Regions from separate parts of the Nanhaiella sioensis genome, predicted to be linked through region 2. Evidence: predicted binding sites of a transcription regulator. Region 2 holds the regulator's gene; each other region holds the start of a gene.
What was found. The regulator LexA, encoded in region 2, represses DNA repair genes until DNA is damaged. The targets are predictions, from matches to a motif close to CGAACATATGTTCG.
Positions count from the first base shown of each region.

Region 1: V1503_RS01050 (YolD-like family protein) is a predicted target of LexA. The motif match lies at 1,621-1,634, and genes of this name have one in related genera.
Region 3: recA (recombinase RecA) is a predicted target of LexA. The motif match lies at 2,163-2,176, and genes of this name have one in related genera.

Region 1 covers NZ_JBKAEG010000001.1:227,915-232,214, forward strand. The annotation lists gene V1503_RS01045 (endonuclease/exonuclease/phosphatase family protein) at 460-1,182, opposite strand; gene V1503_RS01050 (YolD-like family protein) at 1,716-1,991, shown strand; gene V1503_RS01055 (HU family DNA-binding protein) at 2,318-2,593, opposite strand; gene V1503_RS01060 (thermonuclease family protein) at 2,677-3,558, opposite strand; gene hfq (RNA chaperone Hfq) at 3,593-3,823, opposite strand.
Region 2 covers NZ_JBKAEG010000001.1:13,122-17,421, reverse strand. The annotation lists gene V1503_RS00095 (alpha/beta fold hydrolase) at 1-628, opposite strand, end outside; gene V1503_RS00090 (TetR/AcrR family transcriptional regulator) at 810-1,415, opposite strand; gene lexA (transcriptional repressor LexA) at 2,109-2,732, opposite strand; gene yneA (cell division suppressor protein YneA) at 2,975-3,289, shown strand; gene V1503_RS00075 (YneB family resolvase-like protein) at 3,302-3,952, shown strand.
Region 3 covers NZ_JBKAEG010000001.1:3,992,877-3,997,176, reverse strand. The annotation lists gene rny (ribonuclease Y) at 1-283, opposite strand, end outside; gene recA (recombinase RecA) at 1,052-2,092, opposite strand; gene V1503_RS18620 (competence/damage-inducible protein A) at 2,420-3,658, opposite strand; gene pgsA (CDP-diacylglycerol--glycerol-3-phosphate 3-phosphatidyltransferase) at 3,790-4,300, opposite strand, start outside.

The sequences.
Region 1 (4,300 bases), 210 kb from region 2:
ATTCCTTTTCATCGGAAATGACAACTGAAGTTATAATAAAAGCTCTGAAAATGCTTGAACAACTCTATTGCCACCGAAGGGTAAATTCTACATACTGACCTAGGTTCACAATAAACAAGCCAAGCATTTACTGACTGTATTAAATAAATCTTACAGTATAACTCACTCCTTTAGTCAAAAAGGATGTCCTTATAATAATCCCTGTATTGAATCAATCTACCCTATATAATAGAAGGAAAAAGTGAATCATGTTCAATATCTAGTCTATAAAACTGCCAATATCTCCATCGATGCATGTTATAACAGAAAAAAGAAAACATAGCCATCGCTTATATAGGCCTCATTCTTATCACACTAGCAAATGATTTAAATTAAATAGAGCGTTTTATTGATTAAATTTAATGGATAAATCCTATGTAAGAAGATATCCTAAAAAACTAGGTTATCTTCATTTATATTCTAAAATTCAAACGTAGCCGTTACTGGAAAATGATCGGAAAATCCATCTGAGTTTTCTACAGTTGCATCAGTAACATCTGCGCCCGAAAGTGTAAGAATCCAATCAATGGCTGCTCCTCGATCTGTTGTAGGAGGCTTGGCTGTATTAGGGTTTGCAACATCCCATGTGTCCACTAAATTTACTGGATTAGGTATGCCTTCAATTGGAACTTGATCCAACAGGTATTGCATTACAGAGCTATTCCTATTCGAGTTAAAATCTCCTACTGCAATGGCGACATAATCATTACTGCATGACTGCATTTGATGCTGATTAATTGTTTCAGCTTGTATGATGGCTTGCTCTTCTCTGCTTGATAATGGCTGAAAGCAGAAGTGATTATTATAAAAATAGAATTCATTGCATGAGTTATTTTCTCTTAAAAGCAGCCACGTAACATAGCGTATAAAATTACACTCAGCAGCTTCAACAAAACCTGAATCAAGAATTGTAAAATAGTCTTTTCTTATTAAAATAGGGTTATCATAGTTACCAGGAATGTTAAACTCAACTAAATCGTATGAGTCAGATAGTCCATCGATTAAATCTACTCTTTGAGTTGCCAAAGCTTCTTGAAGCCCTGCAATATCAGGATCTATTTCGAGAATTTTGTTAATAATGCCATCTTTACGACTGTTCCAAGTTCTTCTATCAGCTAGAATATTAAAACTCATTGTTTTCATTTATTGCTAACTCCTCTCTTAATTATTCACAACATTATATGTGAAAAGAGAGAAACTGCTTGTACTGATAACTTACTATATTAATACAATTTAAAACGCGAACAGGTAAAATCATCATTTTCATATATTTTTTCACTTGTAAAAAGCAGCCACAATAACTCCTATTTCATTAAAATTCAAGTTTTATTTTTATATCAAACGACTTGACTAACATCATTTTAAAAATTCTCTCATATTCTTTTATTAATCATCTAATGAAGAGTTGTATAAATATGGATATTAGTAATTGCTGTGAAGATCCATATTCTAATTTCAACAATTTCAGTCGTGAAACTCCACTTGCTATTGCTATTGCTCCTATTAGAAAAATCGCTTATGCTAACTACATTAAATGTGTGGACAGGACACTATATTTTTGTAATTTTTTTCTTTATTAAACGAACGTATTTTCGTATACAATAAGTACAGAGAAGATACGTTTGAAAAATCGAGGGATTATAAGATAGGTATCCGCAGTTATACAACCGGAACATATGAAGATGATGAACGAAGCAAAGGCTTATTATTATAAGGTGCAAAAGCCTGACTTAGATGAGCATGAGATAGAGGAAATTAATAGTACAGTCCTAGAAGCTTTTGAATTTACACAAGAAGCGACTGTGACATATTTTGAGGGAGGGACATTTAAACCATGCATCAGGGAAATTCATTTTAGAGATCAAATAAATAAGCATATTAGAGTAATCGATAAGTTCGATGAAATACATATAATTAAATTTGATGACATTATAAATGTACAAATAATATAACAGCCCTACATACTCTGCAGGGCTCTTTTTGTCGTGGTAGTCAATCGTGTTGTTTTGTTAATATATGTTAATTCATAGTTATTAATGTATCCATTCATAATAAAAATGGTCTTTTTATTATAAACCTTATAAACGCAACAATATAATACTCTTTTCTGTTGTAACTAAAGGTGACGATTTCCATCTTTCTTCTATTATTTCTTGCTCTTGGTATTATCTCCAAGTTTCAGTCCTACAAATATTGAAGCTTCAAACCACCCTAATGTCTCTTCATTGTGTTGTTACAGAAAAAAGCCTATCTTATGATAGACTTTTCAAGGTTGTGACTAGATTTTCACAGCATCCTTTAACTCTTTACCTGGTTTAAATGCAGGTGCTTTACTTGCTGCGATTTCAATTTCTTCACCTGTTTGTGGATTACGTCCTTTACGAGCTGCTCTTTCACGTACTTCAAATGTTCCAAAGCCGAGAAGAGAAACTTTGTCACCATCTTTTAGTGTTTCACTAATTGAGTTGGTTACTGCTTCTAATACTTTACTTGCGTCCTTTTTGCTAAGTTCTGCTTTTTCAGCAACTGCGTTAATAAATTCTGTTTTATTCATTATATTTCCACCTTTCTATGTAACAGACTTATATCTTATCAGATACATAGTTATAAGGTAAATACCCTTTCCCATCATGCTAACTAGCTTTCGCAAGCCCAGCCATCTTTGTCACGATCATGTTTAGATGCATATGCAGGATGGTCGGAACCAACTCCGTTTGGATATATCTTTTTAAGTTCTGTACAATTTATAAATGATTCTACGCCTACTTCGTTTGATGAACTATCATAATCTTGTTCAGTAGATGTTGAATTTATTTTTGAAGCTTCCTTTTCTCCATCTAGATCTCCTTTGGTAGTTCCGTTTTCTCCGAAAGCCCACAGTCCGATATTATTTTCACGCGCTTCCCTTGCAAATTTGATAAAATAATCACTATATTTTACATCTGGAGTATATGTAGAAGGCTCTGCAAAACCATTAATGACCAAATCAGCATTAAACATTTTTTCTCTTATTTCTGATTCATCCATATCATCTGTAGGAATATCGAGCCAAATAATACGTAAGAAACGATCATACCTGTCAGTATCAGATACGTCTTTTTGTAACCACACTTGTCTTCCTTCTAATTGTGATTGTGTGTATTTACTTGCTTCTTTTCCATACTCTTCAATTCTAGACGTCGATTCTGGAGTATTTACACCAACCAAACGTATTTTCCTATTGTCAGTCAATTCAACCGTATCACCATCTACAATTCTACTAACAGTAGCTACTTCTAAATGAAAACGTTGAGCTAATTCTTCTTGCTCTTTTTCTTTTTCAAGTTCCTCTAATTGTTTTTTAGCTTGTTCATCCTGTTCAGCTAATATTTCTTTCTCATTATCTTTATTTTCTATTGTTGTTTCGATCTTTTCTTCTGATATATTGTCCAATGGTGCTGAACTTGACGTATTAGTACAACCAGCAATGAATATAGATAGCAACAAGCCTATAATAGTTAACAACCAATTTTTCTTCACGATATCCCCCACCACATCTATAAATCATTAATAATCATCTTTGTTTTTTAGTAGTTGTATTATTCACAACAGTAGAAATAGCATGTTTATATATTAGCTGTTGTTTCCCTTCTACGTCTACAAGTACAGTGAAGATGTCAAAATCGATTACCTTACATCTAAACTGAAAGCCCCCAACCAAAATAATTGTAACAAGCAATTGATTTTCTTTCGCTTCTAAAAGTTGAGTATCTTGTTGATTGATTTGACTTTTATTACTTTTCATTTTTTGACCCTCTTCCTTTGTATAATCCATATGTAGTCTTTAACCAAATAAAATGGTCATTTTATCTGTAATTAACTATTTCTGAATAATCTATATGAAATTTTATCTCCGGTATCCTTTAAAAGAATTTGGATATCCTTCCTTATAAGGTTGTTAAAACCTTCGAACTTCTCTATTAATTCGTCTATATTATTCACTTCAAATAAATCTTTAATTTTGTCGAAGTGCCTCTTTGATTCTAGCTTTTCCAATATTTTATTGTTTGAAGTATAAACGTATGAAAAAGGAAACCCTGGTTGATCAAATTCACCGTTAAACTTCAATGATGATAAGTAATAAAGAATAATATCAGCTTTGAAATGTTAATTTTTTCCACTTACCTTCTCCTCCTTCAACAATAATATTTTCTACATAATTTTGGTATATCCTCTAAAATAAGATATGAAAATACATTATATTTAATAAAATATAAGCTTA
Region 2 (4,300 bases):
TGGACACACCTAATAAGGTTACGTCATTTAACTTAAAGTAATCTAGAACGGCTTTTGTTGGTTTTTCCCATTCATAACTTAGTGCTAAGCCAGATTTTTTTAAGGCACCACCTTGCCCTGGACCTTCAAATAATATGACCTCATAGTTTAAATGTGCAAAATAGCTTGCCATTGAGTATAGCTCTTCCATAAATGAATCAAATCCACCATGAATGACAATTGTTCCTCTGGCATTTTTATTGTTAGAAGGTAGTCTCATTGCAGGTAAGTATACATTTTCATAGGGTATGTTATAACGTTCAATATCATGTTCAACAAACAGGTCATTATAAAACATTTCAATGAATGTATCATACAGTCTTAATTTATCTGGGTCATTCGGATGAGTAAAAAATTCTGCAGCCCTGTAATAAAATGTTCCATTCATTATGCGTTTTTCATCAATAGCTTTTTCAGCCTGCTTTATCATTTCCTCCTTCCAATCTTCTAACTTTTTTATTCTGGTAGCTGCATCCACCATGTCTTCTTTTCGTGTGTATCCCATTGAATACCACCGATTCATTTGATAGTCTATAATTTTTGTTTTATGAAAATCATGGTATCCTACAGGATAATCAAATTGGGCCATATAATAACTCTCCTTTTCAAATTAAGCTCGTTATTTTGAAAAATAATTGAATGCAGAAAGGAATCATTACTTCAACGATGCACAGATGTAGCATATACCTTACTCCAAATTATCAGTTAGTCAGGTAGAGACATAAATCTTCACCTACTTTGCTGATGTCAACATGTGATGGTTAAGATCATTATTGATCTGTCAGGCCATTTTTAAGGAAATCAATTAAGTGGTTTAGACTTGACTCATAGTGATCAGGCTTTGACATATCCGCTACATCCACAATATTAGTGAACAAGAAACCAATTAATGATTGGACGAATTCCAGTGGTAGTGTCTGCCTAATTTCACCTTTGTTATAGGATGCTTCAATGAGCTTGTTCATTTGGTCATTATCCTGAAAATTATGCCTTGTCAACGCCTTTTCGTATATGGGAGTTCCTTTTTCTTTAATAAAGCTGTTTGCAAAACGATTAATATCTGGATATTCATTGGAAAATTGCATTCCAATTCGGATTTGTGTTTTAAATATCGAAAAAATGTCTTTGGAATAATCACTTGGATTCATAACCTTGGCAAGGAATAGTTGCTTTTTTTGAATCAACATGTCTATGAGATTTAAGTAAAGATCTTCCTTGTTGTTAAAATGGTAGTAAAATGAGCCCTTACTCATATTCGCTGTCTTCAAAATATGATTTAATGAGGCTTTGTCATAGCCTTTTTCCACAAATTCATTTAATGCTGCTTGCATTAACGCATCTGAATGTTCGAATTCTTTATTAAATCCTCGCGTCAATTACATCATCTCCTACAAGTTTTTAATCTTAATCGTTAGCTCTGTTCGTAAACTTTGTTGTTATAGTTCTTTATCCTGAAGATAAAGAATACCGTCATTTTATATGAGAATAGATGGCACGAAATCTAGCTGTATTCGTGTTTATTAGTGCAAAAAAACACGCTATGCTGAAATAGCCTGATAGTTAATGCTGCTTGCTTATTATACATATTAGACCGAATGGTCTAGACCGTCAAGTCTAATCTCAGGATAACAAGCATAAAATTGGTGACATAGTGGGGGATATGAGAAAAAGTGACTAAGAAAATCATTGAATGATAAATTTAAACTAAAGATTTTTTGCTTGAATTTTGTTTTTTTACTAAAAATGGACAGTATTATGAGTTTTATAGGAGCTTAGAAAAGGTGTCTTGAACGTTAGATATATACGTGTGTATATCTTAAAAGTAAAAACAGCAACCATTGTGAAAATAGCCAATCAAAATGAATTCTGAGGGAGCTTACAATATGACAAAAAAATCCTTAGCTCAGAGGTTCTAAGCTAAGGATTGGATTATAATATGAGATCGTATGAATACATTAAAAAGCATTGTGGACTGCTAACCTGTATGTTAATCTATCTGATTGGAACAACGTTTTAAAAGAGACTGTTTGTCAAAGAATAGATCATACATTCGTTATGTACAATAGTGTTTAATGGATGGTACGATACACCCCGATTACTTTTCCTAATATAGCTACATTACGAAGAATAATAGGTTCTAAAGTTGAGTTTTCTGGCTGAAGTCTTATGTAGTCTTTTTCTTTAAAAAATCTTTTTACTGTTGCCTCGTCATCCTCTGTCATTGCAACAACGATATCTCCATTTGAAGCAGTTTGTTGTTGCCGAACAATGACGTGATCCCCATCTAATATACCGGCCTCAATCATGCTATCTCCCATTACTTCAAGCATAAATACATTTTCGTCAGGGGATACAAGTTTATCAGGAAGAGGGAAGTATTCTTCAACATTTTCAATTGCTGTTATTGGTTGACCAGCTGTTACCTTTCCTATGATCGGTACATTCATGACGTTATTTTTTGGGATTACATCAGCAGGATCTAAATCTAATATCTCAATTGCTCTAGGTTTAGTTGGGTCTCTGCGGATTAGTCCCTTACTTTCTAAACGAGATAAATGACCATGAACTGTTGAGCTTGAAGCTAGCCCTACCGCTTCTCCAATTTCTCTAACAGAAGGTGGATATCCCTTTGATTGTACTTCTTGTTTTATGAAATCTAGTATGTCTTGTTGCCTTTTCGATAATTTTGCCATCGTTAGCACCTCATTATAATAATCTTTTCTATTGTTAGCATGTATACCCGTTCATAACATTAAAAAATTAAGATCATCTATTAATACTGTAAGGATATACTAGAAAGATTTTACTTTCATTCATTATAGCACGACTTGTTATGTATAACAAACGTAAGTTCGTAAAAATGTTGACATAAAACATTTGTTCGTATACAATAACTAAAAACGAACATGTATTCTGTTAATCAGGGGGACTTATTATGAAACAATCTAAAATTTACTATATCTTGTTTTTTACTGTTTTTATCGGCTTTGCTTTTGCACTAATTACTTCTTATAAGGATATCGAGAAAAATGATTATATTACTATTAAAGTAGAAGATGGAGATACACTTTGGGATATTGCGTCCGAGTATAGTAACAGTCACGATTTATCAATCAATGACTTTATCAGTTGGGTAGAGGATGTAAATCAAATAGCTCCTGATAGAATTTTTTATGGTGATGAAATTTATATTCCAGTGTTAAAATCAGAAGGTAATAAAATGTATGATACTTATGCAGTTAACAATTAATCGGAGGTAGAAATGGAAAAAGCAATAATATATTGTCGTGTTAGTACAAATAAACAAACACAGGAGACATCATTAACACGACAAAAGGCAGAATTACTCCAGCTTGCAAACAGTTACCATTTTGATGTGAAGAAAGTGGTTGTAGAAAGGGCAAGCGGATATGACATGGATAGAGATGGCATTTATGAGCTATTGAATGAAATTAAAGAACAGCATATCGATGCCCTTTTAATACAAGATGAGACGAGGCTAGGTAGGGGTAATGCAAGAATAGCTTTGCTGCATTTTATTTTAAAGGAAAGAGTTAAAATATACACAGTTCATCATCATGGAGAGTTACAATTGTCAGAAGCTGATTCCATGATGTTGGAAATTGTTAGCATTGTTGAGGAATATCAACGAAAAATACATAATTTAAAAATTAAACGGGGAATGAAACGAGCTATCGAAGAAGGATATAGACCTGAGAGGAATTTAAAAAACATCCATGTAAGCTCAGGTAGAGAAAGAAAGGAAATACCTATTGAGGAAATTATAAGGTTACGCCAAAATAATCTCACGTTTTCAGATATAGCGGCAACATTACGTGGTCTTGGATTTGATGTGTCAAAAGCAACGGTACATCGACGTTATAAAGAATATATGCATAATAATTTAGAGTAGATGGCTAACAATAGAATGAACGAATGCTGTAGTATACAAGTTACAATTGTATACTTATATTACGTTGTTATTGAAAGGCACTTTTCGTAAGCTTTGTTACTATTATTATGACATTAGTACCAAGAAAAGTGGCTTTACATGTTAGTCATCATTGTAGAGAAGAATAGATGCCACAATCTGCAGTTGAGTCTAAATATAAAAACAATCATCAATGCGAAAACAGCCTTTCGAAACTTGGTAGCTATTATAATAAAGGAATAGACAGTAAGACGGAGTTTTGAATGGGTCCCCAAAATTATAAGTAGAGAAGGTACGACAAAAGCTAGATGTATACGTGATTAATTCTTA
Region 3 (4,300 bases), 4.0 Mb from region 2:
TTAACCGATTTTCTTGTTTTTTTAGTTCGCTTCTTCGATCACGAATTTCTTTTTCTGCTTCTGTTCGAAGTTTGTGGATTTCATCCTTTGCCTCAAGAAGCGCTTCTTTTTTAAGCGCGTCAGCCTCTCGATTTGCATCGTTAATAATTTGTTCAGCAGCGCTTTTTGCGCTTGTGATTTTCGCCTCATTAGATTTACGAACAAGTGAGATATAAAGAACAACAACTGCACCGACTATGGCAAGCAAAATGGTGATGATTATAATGGGATTGAGATTGTCCATCATTTCACCTCCTCTTGCTATATACTTGTTTCTTGCTAGATTCAAACTGTCGGCATGTAATTTTTCCCTTAATAAATTCCAACATGCACAATGGCTTTTCAAGTTCCAATACTAGAGGCTGTTATAAGCCTGGAAAAAGACTGTGAATTTACTCAATATCGTTGGTAATTTATTGTTAAATACCTACACAAGTAATTTCATCGTGTGCTTCATAAGTACGAGGCAACTATTTCATTGCACTTGCACCTGACACCAACCGATTGCTCCTTCTTCCTATCTGTCCTCCAATTTTGTTTGAAAAAATTCTTAATAGTAACAATTGTAATATTAACAAACATGTATAATATACATACTAATTGTAAAGGTGGGTAATTTTATTGTCAAGGCCTGCCACTGCCATCTTTCCTTAATATTGGAAGAGAGCGCACAAACCTTGACTTGAACAGCGACAGACTTTCTTCAAACCTTGTTCCTACAACCTTATAAACTGGTAGGTGATTTACCATACTATGTCCTGCTGTTGTAAGCTATTGAATAGAATTAATGATAAATGAAGGCCGTTTTCGTAAACTTTGTTGCATTTTTTCACTTACATTTAAATAACTGATGTGTTTTATATGACGTCCATAACCTTTGAGAAGAAAAGATGCCCCGAGCGATAGCTATATTTGTGTTTAGCTCTTTTTATGAATAGCAACAATGTGAAAACAGCTCAAATGAAAAAGAAGGATACTGCATGAAGTATCCTTCTTTTAAAGCTTATGTTGTTTACTCTTTGAATTCGAGTTCACTTTGAGAATCGTCACTTACCGTCTCTGTCGTATTGTTAAGGCCATAGTGTTCTCGAATTTGTTCGTGTATTTGTTTTGATATGTCCGCATTTTCCATTAAGAATTGTTTAGCATTTTCTCGTCCTTGCCCTAGGCGTTCACCTTCAAACGAGTACCAAGATCCGCTCTTCTGAACAATATCGAGCTCAGAGCCCATATCAAGAATTTCTCCCTCTTTGGAAATTCCTTCTCCGTACATAATATCAACCTCGGCTATTTTAAACGGAGGTGCCACTTTATTCTTTACTACTTTTAATTTCGTTTTATTACCTACGATATCATTTCCTTGCTTCAACTGTTCAGCTCGACGAACCTCTAAACGTACTGAAGAATAAAACTTTAACGCACGACCACCAGGTGTAGTTTCCGGATTCCCGAACATAACACCAACCTTCTCACGAATTTGGTTAATGAAAATAGTAATCGTTTTAGATTTATTTATTGCTCCTGAGAGCTTACGTAAGGCTTGAGACATAAGACGTGCTTGCAAGCCAACATGAGAGTCTCCCATCTCCCCTTCAATTTCAGCCTTTGGAACGAGCGCTGCAACCGAATCTATGACTATAATATCAACAGCACCACTTCTTACAAGTGCTTCAGCAATCTCTAACGCCTGCTCACCTGTATCAGGCTGAGATAGCAATAGTTCATCTATGTTAACACCTAGCTTTTGTGCATAAATAGGGTCTAACGCATGCTCAGCATCGATAAATGCAGCTTGACCACCTTGTTCTTGCACTTCAGCAATCGCATGAAGAGCAACTGTTGTTTTACCGGAGCTTTCAGGTCCGTATATTTCAACGATACGACCACGTGGATAACCACCTGCTCCAAGCGCAACATCCAATGCTAATGAACCACTAGGAACGGTAGATATTTGACGCTCCGACTGTTCACCTAACTTCATTATTGATCCTTTACCAAATTGTTTTTCTATTTGTTTTAACGCCATATCTAATGCAGCTTGACGATCACTCACATTTATTCCTCCTCATCTCCATTACTACTTTATACTATACCTTGTTTTTAGACATTTGCCAAGCAAAAAACGAACATCTATTCGTTTTTTATTCAAAAGTGAACTCAATCAGGCAAAATAGAACATTGTTCTGTAAAATAGATTTGGGGATCTAAAACTTAAGTTCTTTTCGTATTTTTCATGGCTATAGTTCCTTAACTGATAGAAAAAAATATCGTTTTAATACACAGTCATCGCTTGTAGCAGAAAAAATGCCCATCGTACTAATTATATTTTGTTTATATTTTAATTCAAAGAAACTAAAAAAGTTGGGCAGCCTATGCCTGATTATTTTTTCAATTGTTTGAGTAAATAATAGTATCCATATTTAATAGCTCTTTCTCTAATCATTTGTCTAGAACCAGCTAATTTCAATGAATAGACTTCTGTAGGATGATCTTTGATCGAAAGTCCAATAAAGACCGTTCCTATATCTTTACCTTCCACGCTTTGTGGCCCAGCAACTCCAGTAAAGCTAATTCCACAGTCAGAGTTACATGATTTCCTCACATGCTCAGCCATTTGTTGTGCACACTCTTTACTGACGGCACCTTCCTGTATAAGTGTCGTTCGGTTAACATTGAGTAATGTTTCCTTCATATCATTCGTATAAGCTACAATTCCACCTTTGGCTACAGATGAAGAACCAGGAACAGCTATTAACTCACTCATAAACATGCCTCCAGTTAAACTTTCAGCGCTTGCTATCGTCAGTTTTTTTTCTTGTAAAACAGCAACCGCATGTTCTAATAGTGAGGTGTTTTCATAGCCATAAAAATATTGACCGACACGACTTAGTATTTCTTGTTCTGTATCATCAAGAAGCTCATTAGCTTTGTCTACTGAGGAATGTTTAGCTGTCAATCGAAGTTTAACTTCAAAGTTAGATGCTAACGGAGCAATCGTCGGATTCACTTGTTTATCAATCAAATCTTCAATCTCAGTTTCCAACTTAGACTCACCAATTCCAAAGAACCTTAATACGCGAGATATGATTCTTTCCCGAACACCTAACAGGTTATTGAGATATTCTGTCCCGTATTTCAAAAACATTGGTTGCATTTCCATTGGAGGACCTGGTAATAGCATATATGTGACATGATCCTTTGTTATAGCCATTCCTGGTGCCATCCCATGGTCATTAAGCAATACCGTTGCTTTTTCTAGAATAACAGCTTGCTTTTTGTTATTGTCTGTCATTTTACGATTTACTTTTTCATAGTACGCTTCAATTCTCTTAAGCGACTTTTCATGTATGACTAGCTGTTGCTGTAGCATTGATGCCATCGTTTCCTTAGTTAGATCGTCTTTTGTTGGGCCTAACCCTCCAGTAAAGATAATTAATTTTGACCGCTGTTTTGCAGTTTCAACAACCCTTTTTAATCGATCTTGATTATCCCCAACTACAGTATGAAAATAAACATTAATTCCTAGCTCTGCTAATTGTTTCGAAAGAAATTGGGCATTTGTATTCGCAATTTGCCCTAATAATAACTCTGATCCAACTGCTATAATCTCAGCGTTCATGTCTTCCCCCCGTAAAAATAGCATGTGTAGTCTGCTACATGATGTACCTTTAACATTATGAGGATGAGAAGGAAACCCGTCTCATCCTCATTAAAGATTATACTACTTCGTGCATCGTCTCAAATTCTGGTTCACTTTGAGTTAGCAAATACTTGTTTATTTTTCGCAAAATAGTCCCATCCAGACCAAATTGTGAAAAATACTGCGATCCATAGTGCTATATCAGCAAATGGAATCGACCATGCTTCAAAAGGAATATTATGTAATAGCAATGCAGAAACGGCTACAATTTGTGCCCATGTTTTAATCTTGCCAAGCATGTTTGCAGCAACAACTTCACCACCACCTGCTAGAACAAGTCGTAAACCTGTTACGGCAAATTCTCTACTTATAATGACTATGACCATCCATGCAGGTGCCAATTCAAACTGAACGAGTGTTATCAGCGCCGCTGACACTAATAGCTTATCAGCTAAAGGGTCTAAAAATTTTCCTAAGTTGGTGACGAGATTATATTTCCTTGCATAATAACCGTCAATCCAATCAGTTGTGGAAGCAATGATAAAAATGATAGCACCAATGAAATGTGTAACAGGTATCTCTCCTCCGCCTATTTGCAATTGTCCCCAGGATAGCGGTGCA